2 linked regions of the Methylomagnum ishizawai genome follow. The protein of the gene in region 2 interacts with the protein of the main gene of each other region in a pairwise test. Links are inferred from orthologs where the notes say so. Each region holds a gene or a part of one and is shown on either strand. Other genes may lie near its edges. The genes, in order: ndk and K5658_RS07875.

Evidence for each region.
Region 1: the proteins of K5658_RS07875 (region 2) and ndk interact in binary tests that used the Escherichia coli proteins (3 or more experiments, as listed by UniProt). The link is inferred for Methylomagnum ishizawai from one-to-one orthologs.

Annotation. Positions count from the first base shown.
Region 1 is NZ_AP019783.1:412,875-429,162, forward strand. The notes cover bases 151-2,904. They hold ndk (nucleoside-diphosphate kinase), read right to left. Parts: upstream 1,867-2,904; coding sequence 1,435-1,866; downstream 151-1,434. Other genes in these bases: pilW (type IV pilus biogenesis/stability protein PilW), read right to left, coding at 151-345; rlmN (dual-specificity RNA methyltransferase RlmN), read right to left, coding at 342-1,460; K5658_RS01805 (HesB/IscA family protein), read right to left, coding at 1,975-2,298; K5658_RS01810 (cysteine desulfurase family protein), read right to left, coding at 2,379-2,904. In the rest of the region: more of pilW, read right to left, coding at 1-150; more of K5658_RS01810, read right to left, coding at 2,905-3,503; Fe-S cluster assembly transcriptional regulator IscR, read right to left, coding at 3,516-4,001; K5658_RS01820 (hydantoinase B/oxoprolinase family protein), read left to right, coding at 4,125-7,745; K5658_RS01825 (glycosyltransferase family 2 protein), read left to right, coding at 7,742-8,881; K5658_RS01830 (LOG family protein), read left to right, coding at 8,899-9,498; gmk (guanylate kinase), read right to left, coding at 9,493-10,113; K5658_RS01840 (TonB-dependent receptor), read left to right, coding at 10,502-12,559; K5658_RS01845 (ZIP family metal transporter), read left to right, coding at 12,563-13,345; K5658_RS01850 (DUF1826 domain-containing protein), read left to right, coding at 13,366-14,037; K5658_RS01855 (CobW family GTP-binding protein), read left to right, coding at 14,081-15,064; K5658_RS01860 (CobW family GTP-binding protein), read left to right, coding at 15,057-16,037; K5658_RS01865 (SpoIIE family protein phosphatase), read right to left, coding at 16,061-16,288. UniProt on the Escherichia coli protein: Major role in the synthesis of nucleoside triphosphates other than ATP. The ATP gamma phosphate is transferred to the NDP beta phosphate via a ping-pong mechanism, using a phosphorylated active-site intermediate.
Region 2 is NZ_AP019783.1:1,711,754-1,716,539, forward strand. Bases 484-3,255 are described here. They hold K5658_RS07875 (5-formyltetrahydrofolate cyclo-ligase), read right to left. Parts: upstream 2,282-3,255; coding sequence 1,685-2,281; downstream 484-1,684. Other genes in these bases: K5658_RS07860 (Nudix family hydrolase), read right to left, coding at 484-699; K5658_RS07865 (EVE domain-containing protein), read right to left, coding at 843-1,301; K5658_RS07870 (hypothetical protein), read right to left, coding at 1,368-1,682; K5658_RS07885 (cell division protein ZapA), read right to left, coding at 2,583-2,876; K5658_RS07890 (UPF0149 family protein), read left to right, coding at 3,107-3,255. In the rest of the region: more of K5658_RS07860, read right to left, coding at 1-483; more of K5658_RS07890, read left to right, coding at 3,256-3,655; pepP (Xaa-Pro aminopeptidase), read left to right, coding at 3,669-4,786. UniProt on the Escherichia coli protein: Involved in the removal of 5-formyltetrahydrofolate.

The sequences.
Region 1 (16,288 bases), 1.3 Mb from region 2 along the record:
ATTGTTGCGCGCCCCGTAATTATCGGGCTTGAGCGACAGCGCCTTCTTGAAACTGGTGTCGGCGTTGGGGTAGTCGTCGATACGCTCGTAGAGGACGCCGATGGAGTTATACGCCTCGCTGTTGTCGTCGTCCAAGTCGATGGCCCGCTTCATATCCTGCAAGGCGACTTCGTAGCTGCCCGCTTCCATGTATTTCACGCCTTTTTCGACGTAAATCTTGGAAGCCTCTTGCGGGCTGTATTTGGCGGGCGCGGGTTGCGGCAAGGTTTGGATGGTTTGCGGACTCGACGAACAGGCTCCGAGCAAGCTTGCGAAAACCCAGACGGTCGAGCGGCGGACGTTCATGGCGCGGCGGTGGCGACCTGGTGCAGGCGGATTTGCCTGCGGGTGCGGTCGTTGACCTTGCCCACCAACTGCCCACAGGCCGCGTCGATATCGTCGCCGCGGGTCTTGCGGGTGGTGGTGATGAGTCCCGCCTGTTGCAGGATTTCGCTGAACCTCTTGAGGTTTTCCGGGGTGGAACAGCAGTAGTCGGTGCCGGGGAAGGGATTGAACGGGATCAGGTTCACCTTCGAGGGCACATGGCTGAGCAGGCGCACCAGCGCCTTGGCATGGGCCGGGGTGTCGTTGATGCCATCCAGCATGACGTATTCGAAAGTCACCTTGCGGCGGCCATCCTGGCCGATATAGCGCTTGCAGGCGGCCAGCAATTCCCGGATCGGGTATTTGCGGTTGATCGGCACCAGCACATCGCGCAGTTCGTCGTGCGGCGCGTGCAGGGACACGGCGAGGCTGATATCGGTGACTTCGGCCAGCCGGTCCAGCGCGGGCACCACGCCGGAGGTGCTGAGCGTCACCCGCCGCTTCGATAGCCCATAGGTGAAATCGTCCAGCATCAACGAGATGGCGGACACCACGTTGTTGAAGTTGAGCAGGGGTTCGCCCATGCCCATCAGCACCACGTTGGTGATGCGGCCTTCGCCCAATTCGCGCTGCGCGGTCCAGACCTGGCCGATGATCTCGGCCACGCTCAGATTGCGGTTGAAGCCTTGCTTGGCCGTGGAGCAGAACGAGCATTCCAGGGCGCAGCCGACTTGCGAAGAGACGCACAGGGTGCCGCGGCCTTCCTCCGGGATGAACACGGTTTCCACCCGGTTCTGGGCGTCGGTTTGCAGCACCCATTTGCAGGTGCCGTCGGCGGATTTCTGCGCCAGGACGATTTCGGGGGCGCGGATTTCGCAAGTGTCGGCCAACTTGGCGCGGAATACCTTGCTGAGGTTGGTCATCGACGCGAAGTCGTCGACCCCGCGTTGATGGATCCATTGCAGCAACTGCGAAGCCCGGAACGGTTTCTCGCCGATCCCGGCGCAGAAGGCTTCCATGGCCTTCCGGTCGAGACCGAGCAGGTTGGTGGTTCCGGGTGCTTCGCCGGGATTAACGGGTGCGGGGGCAGAGTTCATTCGGCTGGAAGAAGTAAGCGATTTCCTGCGCCGCCGTTTCCGGGCTGTCGGAGCCATGCACGGCGTTCTCGTCGATGCTGACGGCGAAGTCGGCGCGGATAGTGCCGGGGGCGGCGTCCTTGGGGTTGGTGGCACCCATGATTTCGCGGTTCTTGAGGATGGCGTCCTCGCCTTCGAGGACTTGGACCATCACCGGGCCGGAGATCATGAAGCCGACCAGATCATTGAAAAAGCCGCGCTCGCGGTGGACGGCGTAGAAGCCCTCGGCCTGTTCGCGGCTGAGGTGCAGCATCTTGGCCGCCACGATCTTGAGTCCGGCCTGCTCGAAGCGGCTGTAGATCGCGCCGATCACGTTCTTGGCGACAGCGTCGGGCTTGATGATGGAAATGGTGCGTTCGACCGCCATGGAATCTCCTGGGTTCTCTGTTGTGAAGCTGGAAGGCCCGCCCGCCACGAGGCGGGGAAAAGCTGCGGATTTTACTGGAATTATGTGCGGGAAGTAAGAAAACCCGCGTCAGACCGCGAAACTTTCGCCACAGCCGCAGGTGGCCTTGATATTGGGGTTGTGGAATTTGAAGGCTTCGCTGATGCCTTCGCGGCGGAAATCGATTTCGACGCCGTCCAGGTAGGCGAGGTCGCCTTGTTTGACCACGACCTTGGCCCCGTGCTGCTCGAACACCGCGTCGTCGGCCTCGACGGCGTCGGCGTAATCGACCACGTAGGCGAAGCCGGTGCAGCCGGCGGGCTTCACGCCCAGCCGGAGCCCTAGCCCGGCGCCGCGTTTCGCCAATTGCTTGGAGACCTGGGCCGCGGCGGGTTCGGTGAGTATGATGGACATGGTGGGGAATCCTCTGGGTGGGGATGGAATGTGTCGGGCTGTGTGCTTAGACGGGGGTTCCGCCAGTTTATCACGAGGTTTCAGCCGCGTAGGGTGCAGGCCAATGATCGCAAAACCGCCAGGAAGCGCTCGATATCGGCTTCGGTGTTGTCCTGGCCCAGGCTGGCGCGGATAGCCCCCTTGGCTAAATCCGCCGGAATGCCCATGGCGGTCAAGACCGGGCTGGGCTCGCCGCCACCGCTGGCGCAGGCCGAACCGCTGGAGACCGCGATGCCCTGGCGGTCCAGGTTCATCACCAGGGTTTCGCCGTCCAAGCCTTCGAGGGCGAATTGCACGGTATTGGGCAGGCGTGCGGCCCGTTCGGCGAAAATCTTGATTCCGGGCAGTTCGCGCAAGCCCGCTTCCAGGTATTGGCGTAGGCGGAGTAGCAGGGCGCTACGGGCTTCCAGTTCGGCCAGCGCCAGTTCCGCCGCCTGGCCGAAGCCGACGATCGCCGCCACGTTCTCGGTGCCGCCGCGCTGGTCGCGCTCTTGTCCGCCGCCGTGCAGCAGGGGTTCGAGCGGCACCGAGCGGTCCACCACCAAGGCACCGACGCCCTTGGGACCATAGAGCTTATGCGCCGATAAGCTAAGCAAATGCGCCCCGCTGCGCTTGAAATCCAGCGGAATCTTTCCCGCCGCCTGCACCGCGTCGCAGTGCAGGAAGCCGCCGCGTTCGGCCACCCACGCCGCCAGCGGGCCGATGGCGTGGATCACGCCGGTTTCGTTGTTGGCGAGCATCAGGGAGGCGAAGCGGAAGCTATCGAACGGGAGCGAATCCAGATCGGCGGTATCGGGTTGTCCATCGCGGTCCACCGGCAGGGTCGCCACCCGCCAGCCCAGTTGTTCCAGGAAGCGCAAGGGTTCGCTGACGGAGGGATGTTCGGTGGCACCGGCCACGGCGAGGCCGTGCGGCAGGCCGAAGGCCAGGCCTTTCAGCGCGAGGTTGTTGGCCTCGGTGCCGCCGCTGGTGAAGATGACTTCGGCAGGATCGGCCCCGACCAGGGCCGCGACTTGTTGGCGGGCGGTGTCGATGGCGCTACGGCTCAGGCGTCCGAGCTTATACAGTCCGGACGGATTGCCATAGAAAGCCTGGAGATAAGGCCGCATCGCCTCCAACACCCGCCCGTCCAGCGGGGTGGTGGCGTTGTGGTCCAGATAGACCATGGTCTTTGGGGATCACATCATGAGGTCGCGTTGCAGCGGTATGTCCAAGCCGAAGGTGGCGGCTTGCTTGTCCTGGCGTTCGGCGACCTGGCGGACGTTCTTGCGTTGCAGGACATCTTGCAGGCTGATGGAATCCAAGTATTGGCGGATTTGGTCGCTGAGGCCCATCCACAGATCGTGGGTCAGGCAGGGCTGGCTGTTCTGGCAGTTGCCCTTGCCGCCGCAGCGGGTGGAATCGATGGTCTCGTCCACGGCGGCGATGATATCGGCGATGCTGATCTGGCCGGCGTCGCGGCTCAGTTGGTAGCCGCCGCCCGGACCCCGGACGCCCTCCACCATGCCGGCCCGGCGCAGGCGTGCGAACAACTGTTCCAGATAGGACAGCGAGATATGCTGTCGCTTGGCGATGTCGGTCAATGTCACCGGCCTTTTTTCGCTATGATAGGCAAGATCAAGCAAGGCGGTGACCGCATAGCGGCCTTTGGTGGTTAAGCGCACGGTGTGGCTCCCTGGAATTCACACGGATAGCATGTAAATTGTAGGGTTACATATCCTAGCAAAAGAGTCAACTATTTCGCCCGCCGCCGGGATTTCCCGCCGTTTCCTCCCCCTTCCATTCCTATGACGACTTGGCAATTCTGGATTGATCGTGGTGGCACCTTCACCGACATCGTGGCCCGCCGTCCCGATGGCGTTTTGCTGACGCATAAGCTGCTGTCCGACCATCCCGAGCGCTATGCCGATGCCGCCTTGCAAGGCATCCGCGATATTCTGGGGCTGGCTTCCACCGCGCCCTTGGCGGGGATCGAAGCCGTCAAGATGGGCACCACGGTCGGCACCAACGCCCTGTTGGAGCGCAAGGGCGAACCCACGGCGCTCGCCATCACCCAAGGCTTCGCCGATGTGTTGCGGATCGGTTATCAGAACCGGCCCGATATTTTCGCCCTGGACATTCGCCGTCACGCGCCTTTATATGGAAAAGTGGTGGAAATCGAAGGCCGCCACGATGCCGGGGGCCGCGAACTCGCGCCGCTGAATCTGGAAGCCGCCGAGCGGGATTTGCGTGCCGCCTACGACGCGGGCTACCGCGCCCTGGCCGTGGTGCTGATGCACGCTTGGCGGGTGCCCGATCACGAACTGGCGCTCGAAGCCCTGGCCCGCCGCATCGGGTTCACCCAGGTTTCGCTGTCGCATCGGGTTAGTCCGGGGCTGAGGCTGGTCGGGCGCGGCGATACCACGGTGGTGGATGCTTATTTATCGCCGGTGCTGCGCCGCTATGTCGAGCGGGTAACGGGTGGCTTGGTCGGCGGCGATGCCGCGCCCCGGTTGTTGTTCATGCAATCGAACGGCGGCTTGGTCGAGTCCGGGCATTTCCAAGGCAAGGACAGCATTTTGTCGGGTCCGGCGGGCGGCATCGTCGGGGCGGTGGCGACGGCGGGGGCGGCGGGTTTCGGCAAGATCGTCACCTTCGACATGGGCGGCACTTCCACCGATGTGGCCCATTATGCCGGTGAATTGGAACGCGCCCTGGAAACCGAACTGGCCGGGGCGCGGCTGCGCGTGCCCATCCTGCATATCCATACGGTGGCGGCGGGGGGCGGTTCCATCCTAAGTTATGACGGGCTGAGTTTCCGGGTGGGACCGGAATCCGCCGGGGCCAATCCCGGCCCGGCCTGTTACCGGCGCGGCGGGCCGTTGTGCGTGACTGATGCCAATGTCAGGTTGGGCAAGCTCCGCCCGGAATTCTTCCCCCAGGTGTTCGGCCCCGCGGGCGATTTGCCCTTGGATGTCGCCAGCGTCGAGCGCGGTTTCGCCGAATTGGCGGCGGCGGTACAGGCCGCGACGGGCCGGGACGCGACGCCGGAAGCGGTGGCCGAGGGTTTCATCGAAGTCGCCGCCACCAATATGGCCGCCGCCATCAAGCGGATTTCGGTGCAGCGCGGCTACGATCTGGCCGATTACACCCTGTGCTGTTTCGGCGCGGCGGGCGGTCAGCACGCTTGCCGGGTGGCGGATCGCTTGGGCATCGCCCGGATTTTGCTGCATCCCCTGGCCGGGGTGTTGTCGGCCTATGGCATGGGCTTGGCCGATTACCGGGTTTTGAAGGAGCAAGCCGTGGTGGCGGTATTGGACGAGGCTTTGATGGAGCGCTTGGCGGCCCTGCTCGCCGACCTCGAAAGCGCCGGGCGGCGGGAATTGGCCGGGCAAGCCGTCGCGCCGGAACGGATCCAGGCCCGGCCCCGGCTGATGTTGCGCTACGAAGGCACGGAGACCACGTTCCCGGTGGCTTTCGGCGAACTGGCCGGGCTGGAACAGGATTTCGAGGCGCAGCACCGGCAGCGCTTCGGCTTTGTCTACCCGGACAAGCGCTTGCTGGTCGAAACCGCCGTGGTGGAAGTCATCGGTTTGAATCCGCGCCCGGATAGCGTGGTCGCCTTGCCCGCAGCGGGTTCTTCCCCGCCCGCGCCCATCGCCCGTGTGCCCATGTATTCCGGCGACCGCCACCACGATACGCCGGTGTTCCGGCGCGAGCATTTAGCGGCGGGCACCCGGCTGATCGGCCCGGTCCTCTTGATCGAGTCGACCGCCACCACGGTCATCGAACCGGGCTGGTGCGGGGAAATCACCTCGCGCGGCGATTTGGTCCTGACCCGCGCCGTGGCCTTGGCGCAGGAATCCGCCGGGGACGCCGGGGTCGATCCGGCCCGGCTGGAAATCTTCAACCGCCAGTTCATGTCCATCGCCGAGGAAATGGGCTACACCCTGCAAAACACCGCCCATTCGGTGAACATCAAGGAACGGCTGGATTTTTCCTGCGCCCTGTTCGATGGCGCGGGCGATTTGGTGGCGAACGCGCCGCATATCCCGGTGCATCTCGGTTCCATGGGCGGCAGCGTGCGGGCCTTGATCGAAAACCACGGCCACGAACTGCGCCCCGGCGAGGCTTGGCTCCTCAATTCGCCCTACCACGGCGGCACCCATCTCCCCGATATCACCGTCGTCACCCCGCTGTTCGACGAAGCGGGCCGCTCCATCCTGTTCTATCTGGCCTCGCGTGGCCATCACGCCGATGTGGGCGGCAGCACGCCGGGTTCCATGCCGCCTTTTTCCCGGAGCATCGACCAGGAAGGCGCGTTGAGTCCGGGCCTCAGGCTCGTCGAAGCCGGGCGGATGCGCGAGGACGCCGTGCGGGCTTGGCTGGCCGATGGCCCTTATCCCGCCCGCAACCCGGAACAAAACCTCGCCGACCTCCGCGCCCAGGTCGCCGCCAATGCCAAAGGGGCCGAGGGTTTGCGGCGCTTGATCGGGCGCTATTCATTGCCCACGGTGCGGGCCTACATGGGCCATGTGCAGGACCATGCCGAAGCGGCGGTGCGGCGGGCCATCGAGCGGCTGACCGATGGCGAATTCGCGGTCGAGATGGATTCGGGGGCGGTGATCCGGGTGGCGGTCGCTATCGACCGGGAACGGCGGGCGGCGCGGATCGATTTCACCGGCACCTCGCCCCAACAGCCCGACAACCTCAACGCGCCCGCCGCCGTGTGCCAAGCCGCCGTGCTGTATGTGTTCCGCACCCTGGTCCGCGAGGATATCCCGCTCAACGCCGGTTGCCTGCGTCCCTTGGAAATCATCATCCCTGCGGGGTCCTTGCTGAATCCGCGCCCGCCCGCCGCCGTGGCCGCGGGCAATGTCGAGACTTCCCAGCAGATTTGCGACGCGCTGTACGGGGCTTTGGGCGTGCTGGCGGCCTCGCAGGGCGGCATGAACAACTTCACCTTCGGCAACGCCCGCCACCAGTATTACGAGACCGTGTGCGGCGGGGCGGGCGCGGGCCGGGGTTTCGACGGCGCGGATGCCGTGCAGACCCATATGACCAATTCCCGTATCACCGACCCCGAAATGCTGGAATGGCGCTTCCCGGTGCGGCTGGAAAGCTTCGCCATCCGCCGGGGCAGCGGTGGCGCGGGGACTTGGCGCGGCGGCGATGGCGTGGCGCGCCGCATTAGGTTCCTGGAACCCATGACCGCCGCCATCTTGTCGGGACGCCGCCATCACGCGCCGTTCGGGCTCAAGGGCGGGGCGGCGGGTGCCAAGGGATGCAATAACGTGGTGCGCCAGGATGGCACCGTCGAGGCACTGGATTTCCGGGCCGAGGTGGCGATGGCGGCGGGCGATGTGTTCGTGGTCGAAACGCCGGGCGGTGGAGGCTATGGCCCTGCGGACACCGGGCCTGGGCCGTGAACACAAATAGCGCGATCCTGGTCGCGGCGGTGCGCAACGAAGGGCCGTGGCTGCTGGAATGGATCCTCTACCACAAGCTCATCGGCTTCGATGACATCTTGATTTTTTCCAACGACAACGACGACCACGGCGATATCCTGCTCGACCGGCTCGCCGCCTTGGGTTTGATCCGGCATGTTTCCACCACCGACCATATCCCCGAGGACCAATCGCCCCAGGAATTCGCCTACCAATCGGCCATGCGTTCCGATTATGTCCGCTCGTTCCGCTGGGTATGCGTGTTGGATGCCGATGAATTCCTGTGTTTCAAGCGCCATGCGCGGCTACCCGATTTTTTGAGGGACCATGAGTGGTGTTCGGTGATTTATATCAACTGGTTTCTTATGGGTTCCGGCCATCGCTTCCGGCGCGGGCCGGAACCGGTGATCCAGCGTTTCACCAAGGGTATCGCCAACCCGTTTATAAAAACCCTCGCCAAAACCCAGGTCATTGCGGGCTGGAAAGACCCCCATCTACCCGAACTCCGGGTGGAAAATACCGTATTTACCCGGCAGGTTCCCGCCCATGGAAATTCCGGGGAGGCCGCGCCCCATTATATTTACCAGCCGGATAGGGCCATCGTCCAGGTGAATCATTATGTGGTGAAATCCCTGGAGGAATTCCTGATTAAGCGGGGACGCGCTAGGGGGGCTGCCAGTATCGGCGGTATCCGGCGCGGGGCGGTGGAATCCCAGCGCGATCTCCTGTTTTTCGTCGCCCATGATTGGAACGGCATCGAGGATACCACGCTGGCCGGGCGCTACGGCACCTTGGTGGGCGAAGCCATGCGTGGATTCGTGGAGCGATTCCAAATCGGCGACATACTGCGCGGCATCGAAACCCGGTATGTCGAAAAAGTCCGGCAGGCCATCGCCGCCGCCGGAATCGATCCTGGGATACCCTGTGGCCAAACCTCGCCATCCGCCTTGATCCTCAAGCGGGAATTGGGCGATCAAGTGGACGATGGGTTATTGGCCTGCTTCGACGGCGACTGGTATCTCCGGCGCTATCCAGATGTCGCGGCGGCTTATATCCATCCCCTATTGCATTATGTGCTATATGGTCGCCAGGAAGGCCGTGAATGGCGGTCCTTATAATCGACGGGAGCGATGTCATGCGAAGAGTTTGCGTTTTCTGCGGCTCCCGGTCGGGGGCGCGGCCCGGATACCAGGAAATGGCCGGACAACTGGGCCGCCTACTGGCCGGGCGCGGCGTGGAACTGGTCTATGGCGGCGGCAATATCGGCCTGATGGGCGTGGTGGCGGATGCCTGCCTCGCGGCGGGCGGCGGCGTGATCGGGGTGATCCCCCGGTCCCTGGTCGGGCGCGAGGTCGCGGGCCGGGCGGTGGAACATGTCGGCCTGACCCGGCTGGAAGTGGTGGATTCCATGCACGCCCGCAAGGCGCGGATGGCGGAATTGGCCGAGGGTTTCATCGCCTTGCCCGGCGGCTTCGGCACCTTCGAGGAATTGTTCGAAATCCTCACCTGGGCGCAGCTCGGATTCCACCGGAAGCCCGTCGGCCTGCTGAACGTGGCGGACTATTACCGGCCCTTGCTGGCGCTGTGCGACCAGGCGGTGGCGGAGGATTTCCTCCGCGCCGATGACCGGGGCTTGTTGCTGGACCGGGCCGAGCCTTCGGCCTTGCTCGAAGCCCTGGCGGCGTACCGGCCCGTGGCGGTGGAGCCGTGGCTACACGAGGAGCGGGAGCTATGAAGCCTTCAGCAAGTCGGCGATCAAGCCCCGGTGCTTCTCGGCCTGTCGCGCCCTCCGCATCCGGTGGGCGATGACGATGGCGCGTAGTTCCCGCAAGGCCACGGCGAAATCGTCGTTCACCACCAGATAATCGTATTCCCCATAGTGGGACATTTCGGAAATCGCGTCGCCCATCCGGCGGGCGATGGTGGCGGGATCGTCCTGGCCGCGCCCGGTGAGGCGCTGTTCCAAGGCCGCGAGCGACGGCGGCAGGATGAAGACCGAGACGCTGTCCGGCAGCAGGGTCCGCACCTGCCGGGCGCCTTGCCAATCGATTTCCAGCAACACATCCCCGCCTTGCTCCAAGGCCGCTTCCACCGTGGCGCGGGCCGTGCCGTAATGGTTGTCGAACACGCGGGCATGTTCCAGGAATTCACCCGCCGCGATCATGCGCTCGAATTCGGCCCGCTCCACGAAGCGATAATCCCGCCCGTCCTTCTCGCCGGGCCGCGGTGCCCGCGTGGTGTGCGATACCGAGACGGTGAAGCCGTCCATCCCCTTGCGCAGCGCCTTCACCAAGCTGGTTTTGCCCGCCCCCGAAGGCGCGGATACCACGAACAGCGTACCCTTGCACATTGCCATACCCGTATCTTGTGGATTGTGAAGGTTGCGGATTATCGCATAGCGGGGCGGTGCCGCCGTGGGGGAAGGGAAAAAGCCCGGCTTAACGAGGGATGTGGGGGGAGGGGTTAAGCCGGGACGACGGGAGCGTCTGTCCGTCAAAAAACATGGCCCGCGACTCCAAGCAAAGATGGTGCCAGCATCACGGAGCAAAGCGGGGCCGGAAATTCAAGGGCTTGGCGTGTCGTCTCCGTGGATGGGGCCGGGATCGGCGTATATCCACCTGGGTGTTGGTGCATAGGCCCCGTATGACAGCGGGCTTGCGGTATCCCGGATTCTTCCGTAAGCTGGATTTATGTGATGTTATCACAATGCCTCCAGCCGCCTACGGAAGACCGCCATCATGCACCGCGCCCTTGCCCCATTCACCCTTTCCGCCTTGATTCCCCTGGCCCACGCCGAGGAGGCCGCCCAGCCTTTGGAGGAAGTCGTCGTCAGCGCCCCCTTGGAGCAAAAGCTGTCCGAGGTCGCCCGGCCCGCCACCGTGCTGACGGGCGACGAACTGGATTTGAAAGTGGGCTCCACCATCGGCGAAACCCTCAAGAGCGAAGCCGGCGTCACCAGCCAGTCGTTCGGTCCCGGTGTCGGCACCCCGGTGATCCGGGGCCAGAGCGGTCCCAGGGTCCGGGTGATGAGCAACAGCCTCGGCAATGGCGACGTGGCCCAGCTCAGCCCCGACCACGCCAACAGCATCGAACCGGTGCTGGCCGACCGGATCGAGGTCTTGCGCGGGCCCGCGACCCTGCTCTATGGCAGCGGGGCCATCGGCGGCGTCGTCAACATCCTCGACAACCGCGTCCCGGAACGGCGGGCGGAACAGCCGGTTTCCGGCGTGTTCGAGCAGCGCTATAACTCGGTGTCCGACCAGAGCATCAGCAATCTCAAGCTGGAGGGCGGGCAAGACCTGTTCGCCTTCCATCTCGACGGCTTCTACCGCGACGGCGGCAACCTGCATATCGGCGGCCCGGCCATCGCCGAGAACGCCGCCCGCCAGAGCGACGCCGCCTTGCAGGGCGTGGATATCCAGAATTCCGAGGGCGTCATCCCCAACACCAGCGCCCGGGCCAAGGGCGGCACGGTGGGGTTTTCGCTGGTGGGGGAACAGGGGTTCGCCGGGGCCTCGATCAACTACCTGGGCAACAACTACGGCATTCCGCCGGATGGCGCGGGCGGTCCCGACACCCGCATCAACATGAAGCAGACCCGCTACGACTTCAAAAGCGAACTCAAAAACCCGCTGGCCGCCGTCGAGGCGTTGCGCCTCCGCTTCGCCCATGTCGATTACACCCACACCGAACTGAGCGGGGGCGAGGCCGCCACCCTGTTCAACAACCAGACCTACGAGGGACGGTTGGAACTGGCCCACGCGCCCATCGGGCCGGTGAAGGGCGTGCTGGGTTTCCAGGCGGTGTCCAGCGATTTCAGCGCGATCTCGATGGAAGACCCGGTGCCCCTGGTGCCGAATTCCCAAATCCAGAACTACGGGGCCTTCGCGGTCGAGTCGTTCGCCTACGGGCCGGGCACCTATGAACTGGGGCTCCGGGGCGAATCGGCCTCGGTGTCGCCACAGGGCGGGCCGAACCGCGATTACGCGCCGATCAGCGCCTCCGGTTCCGGGCAGTGGAAGATCAATGAAGCCCACGCGGTCAGCTTCGCCGTGACCCGTTCCCAACGCGCCCCCCAGGTGCAGGAGTTGTTCTCGCACGGCATCCACGACGCCACCCACAGCTATGAAAGCGGCGACCCCAACCTCAAGCTGGAAACCTCCTACAACCTCGACCTGGGCTACCGCTTCAAGGCGTCGTGGATGAGCGCCGAACTGAACCTGTTCCAGAACTGGGTGAACGATTACATCTACCAGCAACAGACCGGCGGCGTGTTCAACGACGATCTGGGCGTTTTCCAGGCCAGTTGTTCCTCGCCCGGCGCGTGTTTCCCGGTGGTGCAGAGCGCCCAGGCCGACGCCACCTTCAAGGGCTACGAGGCCAAGGCCACCTTCCCCTTGATGGAAAACCGCTATGGGATGGTCGATTTGACCTTGTTCAGCGATTTCACCCGCGGCGAGTTCGTCGCGGGCGGCGATGTGCCGAGGATGCCGCCGCTGCGCTATGGCTTCCAGGTCGATTACGCCTACGACGACCATTGGTCGTCCAACCTGCGCCTGACCCGTGGCGAGAAGCAGGACCATCCGGGGGCCAACGACACCGAGACCAATGGCTATGTGCTGTTGAATCTGGCCGTGCAATACGAGGTCCAGGCGTTCGAGGGAGCCAAGCTGCGGGTGTTCGCCCAGGGCAACAACCTGCTGGACGACAACCTCCGCAACTCGACTTCGTATCTCCGCAATTTCGCGCCCGAGCCGGGGCGCGGGGCGGAATTGGGCGTGCGGGTGAGCTACTGAGCCATGGTGGCCGGGATCGAATCCAGCCTCTACGCCCTGGCCGCCGGTCTCGTGGTCAGCCTGATGGCCTTCTCCGGTGCCTTCGTGCTGTGGCTGCCGCCCGAGCGCTTGCGGCGCTGGGTGCCCAACCTGGTGGCGCTGGCGGTGGGGGTGTTGCTGGGCGATGCCTTCATCCACCTGATTCCCGACGCCGTAGCCCGGCAGGGCGATGTGGGCGGGGTCTGCCTCGCGGTGCTGGGCGGCTTGTTCCTGTTTTTCGTGCTGGAAAAATGGGTGCGTTGGCGGCACGACCACGCGCCCGCCGAGGGGCCGGAAGTCGACAGCGCGCAGCCCATGGCCCGCATGAACCTGATCGGCGACGCCGTGCATAACTTCATCGACGGCATCCTCATCGCGGGCAGCTTCTGGGCCGATCCCTGGATCGGCGCGACCACCACCCTTGCCATCGTCGCCCACGAGATTCCCCAGGAGATCGGCGACGTGGGCGCTTTGATCCAGGGCGGCTACCGGCCCGCCGAGGCCATCCGCTACAACTTCTATTGCTCCCTGACCGTATTGCCCGGCATCGCTGCCACCCTGTTGCTCGGCCATTACGCCGAGGCTTCGCTGGCCCTGCTGCTGCCGATGGCGGCGGGCGGGTTCATCTATATCGCCGCTTCCGATTTCATCCCCGCCCTGCATGAACCCGCCGCCGATACCGGCTGGGGGCAAGTGCCCGCCTTCGCCCTGGGCGTGGGTTTCATGCAGTCGGTGGTGGTCCTCGAACCCTTGATCGCCACCCATTGATTCCCCCGCAGGAGATTCCCATGGCCAGCGCCGCCCCTTTGTCCGCCCCCATGGCATGGCCCCAGGCCATCGAAACCGCCCAGCCCGCCGATCTGGCCTTGATCTACCGGCCCGAGGTGAACCTGTGCGTGCTGCGCCGCCCGGTCGCGTCCGGCCTGGAAGGCTTCGTGGCGCGGCTGTTGTCCGGCCCTTGGCGCTTCGAGCGCGAACTGCGGATCGGGACGGAAGCCCCGTCGTTCCAATCCTTGCTGCCGGAAGAAGTCCTCGCCCTGCCCGGTGCCGGGGCGTGGCTGGCCGATGTCGGGTTTCTGGTGGAACTGTTCCGCGATTTGTTCGAGCCGGAAGGGCTGGGCCTGCGGCTCAGGGTTTTGGAAACGGCCATGTGTCCGCGTTTCCATGTGGATCATGTACCGGTGCGCTTGGTGTGTACCTATGGCGGCCTCGGCACCGAATGGCTGCCCGATGCCGCCGCCGACCGCGGCAAGCTGGGCCAGGGCGCTTGCGGCCAGCCGGACGAGGTTTCCGGCTTGGTCCTCGACCCTGGATCGGTGCGGACCCTGCCGGCCTATGCCATCGGCCTGCTCAAGGGCAACCGCTGGGAAGGCGGCGAAGGCCGGGGCGTCGTCCACCGTTCGCCCACGCCGACCCCGCAACAGCCGCGCCGTCTGCTGTTGACCCTGGACCCGCTGTGAAGCGGATTTCCCTCTCTCCGAACCGCCTGCCCAGGAGCAAGCCATGACCGACACCGCCCCCATTCCCGTGACCCTCCTCACCGGCTTCCTCGGCGCGGGCAAAACCACGCTGCTGAACCGCATCCTCCAGGAACCGCAGGGCCAGCGCATCGCCGTGATCGAGAACGAGTTCGGCGAGACCGGCATCGACAACGAATTGCTGATCCAAGCGGGCGAGCAAATCGTCGAGATGAACAACGGCTGCATCTGCTGCACGGTGCGCGGCGATTTGCTGCGCATCCTGGGCGACCTGGCCGACCGCCGCGAGGTGGGCGACATTCGCTTCGACCGGGTCGTCATCGAAACCACCGGGCTGGCCGACCCGGCCCCGGTGGCGCAGACCTTCTTCCTGGAGGAAAACATCCGGGAGGATTACCGGCTCGACGCCATCCTCACCGTGGTGGACGCCAAGCACGCGCCCGCGCAGTTGGACCGGCATCACGAGGCGCAGGAACAGGTGGGCTTCGCCGACCGCATCCTTTTGTCCAAGACCGATTTGGTGGACGCCGCCGCCTTGGCGGACCTCGAAACCCGGTTGCGGGCCATGAACCCGCGCGCGCCCATCCAGCCGGTGCATTTCGGGAAGACATCGTTGCGGGATATCCTGGATATCCACGGCTTCGACCTCGACGCCATCCTCGGGATCGAGCCGGATTTCCTCAACGACCTCGGCCATGGACACGACGACGAGGTGCATTCCTTCGTCTACCGCGCCGAGCGTCCGTTCGACGCCGCCAAGCTGCTTGCCCTGATGGATTTATTGATCTCCGAATTCGGGGCCGACCTGTTGCGCTACAAGGGCATCCTGCATATCGCGGGCAATCCCAACAAGATCGTGTTCCAGGGCGTGCATAGGCTGCTGGATGAAAGCCTGGGCGCGCCCTGGCGCGACGATGAAAAGCGCGAGTCGGTCCTGGTGTTCATCGGGCGCAACCTGCCCCGCGAGCAGATCGTCGCCACCCTCAAGACCTGCCACGCCCATGGCTGAGATAACGCGCCTGCCGATCCTGGTCCTGACCGGCTTCCTGGGCAGCGGCAAGACCACCTTGTTGAACCGGCTGCTGCGCGATGGGCCGCGCACGGCGGTCCTTATCAACGAATTCGGCCAGACCCCGGTGGACCATGAGTTGCTGGAACGACAAGACCTGCCGTTGATGACCCTGTCGGGCGGCTGCCTGTGCTGCCAGATCAAGGGGGCGCTGGCCCCGGTCTTGAAGAACCTTTGGCTGGCTTGGGGCAAGCCCGGTGCGCCCCGGTTCGACCGGATCGTCCTGGAAACCAGCGGGGTCGCCAGTCCCGAGCCGGTGCTGGATACTTTGCTGCGCGACCGCTGGCTGGCCGGGCACTACGCCTTGCAGGGCGTGGTCGCCACCCTGGCGGTTCCGGCGGCGGCGGGGCAGATCGACCATTTTCCCGAAGCCAAGGCCCAGGCGGCCTGGGCGGATGCCTTGCTGTTGACCCAGGCCGACCTCGGCACGCCCGCCGATCTCGCGCTGCTTGAATCCCGTTTGGACGCTTTGGCCCCCGCCGTGCCGCGTTTCCAGGCCGCGCACGGTGCCATCGACCCGGCGGCGCTGTTGGCCGCGCTGGCGGGCGGTGGGCGCAAACTGCCCGGCGGCGGGGAGGTGCCCGGACATGGGTTCCGTAGCCTCTCCCTGCATTTGCGTACCGCCGTGTCCTGGCCGTTGTTGCGGGAAGTCCTGGAAAACTTGCTCGACCGCCACGGTGCCCGGCTGGTGCGGATCAAGGGCGTGGTGCATCTGCGCGAGCGCTTCGAGCCGGTAGCGCTGCACGGCGCGGCGGGGCGTTTATATCCCCCGGCGGCGCTGGCCGTGCGGGCCGGGCAGGATGGCTTGGGTCGGCTGGTGTTCATCACCGCCGGACCCCTCGACGGGCTGGATAGGGAATTGCTGGAAGGCTTGCGCGGCCATCTGGCCGAAGGTTCGTTGCGCTGGCATTGAAGCGCGGCGGCGCCGGACGCCGGTCAAGCCTGGGCGGCGAGGCGGATTTCCAGGAAGGTGACATCGTCGTCCAGCCGGATGGCGTTGGAATATTTGAGCAAGGCCGCTTGCAGCGCTTCGATCCTGAGCCCGGCCCGCGGATAGTCCAGGCTTTGCAGGATGGCCAAGAGTCCTTCGGTTCCCAATAGCCGCCCCTGGTCGTTTTGCACCTCGACGGCCCCGTCGCTGAACAGCAGCAGGCTGTCGCCCTC
Region 2 (4,786 bases):
GGAAGCGGCGACCCAAAACGGTGCATCCAAGGGCCTGGCGTCCAGGGCCAGCAGCCGCGCCGCCGTCAGGTGGACGCCGTCGGCACCGCTGTTCCGGGCTAGTTCCGGCGCGGCGTTCAGCAACAGGCGGATTCCCAGGCGTTGGCACAGGGGCACGGCATGATCGACCAGCGCGGCGAAATCCAGCGGATTCAAGCCCTTGGCCCGCAGTTGGACCATGGCGATACCGGAGGCCGCGAGCCGGTCCAGCCGGAGTTTCAAACCTTCCAGGCGGTCGCCGTCCAGGATGGCGTAATGGTCGGGCAAGCGGGCGGCGGTGACGATGGGCCGGTTGGCGGCGGGAAAATCGAAGTGGGGCAGTTCGTCCGGGTGGACCCAGCGGATCGGTTGGCCCTGCAAGCCCTTGGGGGTGCCGGCGAAGCGCTCGACCCGCCAGACCGAGAGCCGGACCCGCCGGTCGGGATAATCGTGGCGGAGGTCGATGAGGGGGGAGGCTTGCTCGGTGTCGATGTCGAGTTCCTCGCGCAGTTCGCGGCGGAGGGCGGCGGCGGCGGTTTCGCCCGGCTCCAGCTTGCCGCCGGGGAATTCCCATAAGTCGCCCTGGTGCAGATGGGCCGGGCGCTTGGCGATGAGGATGCGGCCCTCGCGGTCGTGGATCACCCCGGCGGCGACTTCCAGGATGGGCGCGGCTGGGTTCATCGCGGAAGTCCTGGCGGGGGCGCGGTCCTGGTTGGGCATGAAGTTAGGGAAATCGGGGGATTAGGGATCAAAACCATTCTAGGGCGCGGCATTTTAACAAACTGTTTCGCGGCTGGCTTGCCCGTGTGTGCTTTGGGGCGGCGCTATTCCAAGGCCAGGATGAAATCCCATTGTTCGGGGCTGACCGGCAGGATCGACAGCCGGTTGCCCCGGCGCAAGAGGGCGAATCCATCGAGTTCCGGGCGGTCTTTCAGTTCGGCCAGGGTGATCGTGCGCTTGAGCTTGCGCACGAAGCGCACATCGACCATCAGCCAAGCCGGTTGTTCGGGGCGGCTCTTGGGGTCGTAGTGCTTATGGCCGGGATCGAAGGCGGTGGGGTCGGGATAGGCCGCCCTGGCGATTTCGGCCAGCCCGACGATGCCGGGTTGTTCGCAGTTGGAATGGTAGAAGAATACCCGGTCGCCCGGCCGCATCTGGTCGCGCATCATATTGCGGGCTTGGTAGTTGCGGACCCCGTCCCAGGGTTCGGTCTGGCCGGGGCGGCGTTCCAGGTCGTCGATGCCGAATTCGCCGGGTTCGGATTTCATCAGCCAATGATTCATGGCGTGCCTATCGATAAATAGGATACGCATAGAAAAGCGGGGTTGGGTTGGTGCATTGTTTGGGAGTCACACTCTTTCCCATGTATCTTGGGCGGTGAGTGTATATGTGACCATGACTCGGCCATTCCTAGGCGCACGGATAAGCCTGTATCTTGTGAGCTGACCGCTAGATGGCCAATACGCATCGAAGCACAATCGTTGCTCCGCTGCACTCCAACTTACATTGCTAATCGAGGCGACTTCTCCATCGCTGTTATCACGGCCGCTCACGAGCAATTCACCTTCGTCATAGGCAATGGAAAATTCGACATCGGACAGGCCATCACAGGATTGCCATGTGCCAAGCAATGGATTTGGTACCAACTCGACGATCACAGCCATTCTCAGCGTCCTAACTTGAAGGAATAGAAAGCCCGCTCGGTCGCCACGCCGTCCAGCGGCACATCCCAAGGCTCGGCGGGCAGGCTCGCGTATTTCTGGCATTCGTGGGCCAGCCCGATCAGCAGCGGGGCACGGACCGCGCCGGGTGCCTTGAGATAGGCGAAAGTGCGGTCGTAGAAACCGCCGCCCATGCCGATGCGGTGGCCTTGGCCGTCGAAGGCCACCAACGGCACCAAGGCCAGATCGAGTTGGCCGGGATGATCCAGGACAGGGGTGCCGACGGGCTCGGGGATACCGTACTGGTTCGGCAGCAGCGCGGTATCTGGGCGGTATAGGCCGAAGGCGAGATGCTTATGCGGGGCGAAGCGGAGCAAAGGCAGGAACACGCGCTTGCCGCGTGCCCAGAGCAGGGCGATCAAGGGGCCGGTATCGGTTTCGCCGTCGTTGGGGAGATAGGCCGCGATGGTGCGGGCCGATTCGAGCAGGTGGAGCAAACCGGCCTGCCGGGCGAGGCTGGCGCCATGGCGGAGCGCGTCTTCGGGACTCAAGGCGCGGCGCTGGGCGCGGGCTTGGCTGCGGAGGGTTTGGGGAAGGGTCATGCGCGAGAATGCTGGGGGCTTGGGATGCGGAGACCAGCGCCGGTTCCTGACCGCCAGACGAGGGAAGGAATGTATTCCCCGCCTGCGCCGTAACTCACTTTCGCCCTTGAACCGAATGGTTCAGGTGGGACCAAGAAGTACCGAATCAGGCTTTCCGCTCGGGGCGGACTTGCGCACATCGCGAACTCTAATGGACCCGGGGTTTTGGATTAGGCTCAAGAAGTAACCCAGTGGGCTTCGCACGCCGCAGGGAATACGCGGGTCCAATTTAGCGGAGTTGGGCCGGGACCGCAACACCGGCTTATTCGGGGGGGCGGTTGCCGCGGTTCCGGGGTGGACGCTCGGGATATTCGCCCGGCACCTCTTGCGGAACGCTGCGGCGGTGGGCTTGCAGCAGCTCATGGGCGATGTTCAAAGCCGCCATCACCGCGATGCGCTCGGTGCCGATCACCCGACCGGTATTGCGGATTTGGCGCATCTTCTCGTCCAGGTAGCGGGCGGCGAGCAAGAGGTCGTGCTGCTCTTCTTCCGGGCAGGAAATCGGATATTCCTTGCCGAGGATTTGCACTTTGATCAGGGGATTCGGTTCGCTCATGATTTCGGGTTCCAGGGAGGCGGGGGCGGGCGGTGCGGCGTCTAGGATAAAGGAATTACCCGAATGTCCACAAGGCAAGCCCGCAGCCGCCAAGCCGACCCGAAAACCCGCCCCGTCCATACATGACCGGGAGGGCGGGCGTATAATGCCCGGATGGAAGCCCGGCCAGTTTGGTGCCGGAAAACGCCTTCCGCCCACCCGTCCCTTTCAACCCAACCCCACGGTTTAATATGGCTAAGATCACTTGGTCCGATATCGAGGATACGCTCCCGGAGGACTCCGAGTGCGGCAGTGCCGCCGAGGCCCATGGGTTGTTGTCCGGCCTCCTGTGCATGGATGGCGGGGCCGATCCAGGCCGTTGGCTGGAATTGACCCTCGGCCCCGACGCCGAACCCCTGGACCCCGTGGCCTCGTCCGTGTGGCAGCAATTGTTCAAGGAAACCCGGCGGCAATTGGAGGACTTCGATTTTTCGTTCATGCCGCTGTTGCCGGACGACGACGACGGCACCCTGGAAGAACGCGCCGACGCCCTGGGCGAATGGTGCCGGGGTTTCCTGCTGGGGCTGGGCTATGGCTCCAACGTCTCGGATTGGCCCGGCGAATGCACCGAAATCCTGCGCGATTTCGCCGAAATCACCCAGCTCGATCCCGCCAGTTCCGGCGACAGCGAGAGCGATGAAACCGCCTACGCCGAACTGGCCGAGTATGTCCGTGTGGGCGTGCAAGTCGTCCAGCGCGAACTGAGGGCGCGGCCCTCCCAACCCATCCGCCTCCATTGATTCCCGGAATTCCATGCTCCAACCCAGCGATTTCAAGCACCGCCGCCAACAATTGATGCGGCGGCTCAAGAAGAACAGCGTGGCCCTTATCGCCAGCGCCCCCCACCACCACCGCAATCGCGACACCGAATATCCGTTCCGCCAGCACAGCGACTTCTTCTACCTGACCGGCTTCAACGAACCGGAAGCGGTGGCGGTGTTCGCGCCGGGCCGCAAGCAGGGCGAGTTCGTGCTGTTCTGCCGCGAGTTCGATCCCGAGAAGGCGATCTGGACCGGCCAGCACGCGGGACTGGAAGGGGCCCGCGAGCATTTCGGCGCGGACGAGGCTTTTCCCATCGCCGAACTCGCGACGCAACTGCCCGATCTCTTCGCCGACCGCGACCGGCTGTATTTCCATATCGGCCATGAAGCCGGATTCGACGCGCAGGTGATGGCGGCGGTCAACGTGGTGCGGGGCCGCGCCCGGACCGGGGTGCAAGCGCCCTATGAATTCGTCGCGCTCGAACAGGTCTTGCACGAACTGCGCTTGTTCAAAACCGCCGCCGAACTGGACCTGATGCGGAAAGCCGCCGCGGCTTCGGTCCAGGCCCATCGGCGGGCGATGCGGGTGGCGCGTCCGGGCCGCCACGAATACGAGGTCGAGGCGGAATTGCTGCACGAATTCGGCCTACAGGGCTGTCGTTCGCCCGCCTATCCTTGCATCGTCGCGGGTGGCAAGAACGCCTGTGTCCTGCATTACACCGCCAATAACGAAGCCCTGCGCGATGGCGATTTGCTGCTGATCGACGCCGGTGCCGAGTATGAAAACTACGCCGCCGATATCACCCGCACCTTCCCGGTGAACGGCAAGTTCGGCACGAGCCAGCGCCTCATCTACGAACTGGTGTTGCAAGCCCAGGCCGCCGCCATCGCCGAGGTCCGCCCCGGCAAGCGCTGGATCGAACCCCACGACGCGGCGGTGAAAACCCTGGTGCAGGGTTTGGTCGATCTGGGCTTGTTGGAAGGCAAGGTGCCCAAGCTCATCAAGGAAGGGACTTATAAGAAGTTCTACATGCACCGCACCGGCCATTGGCTGGGGATGGATGTCCACGATGTCGGGGCGTACAAGGTCGGCGGCAAATGGCGCGAATT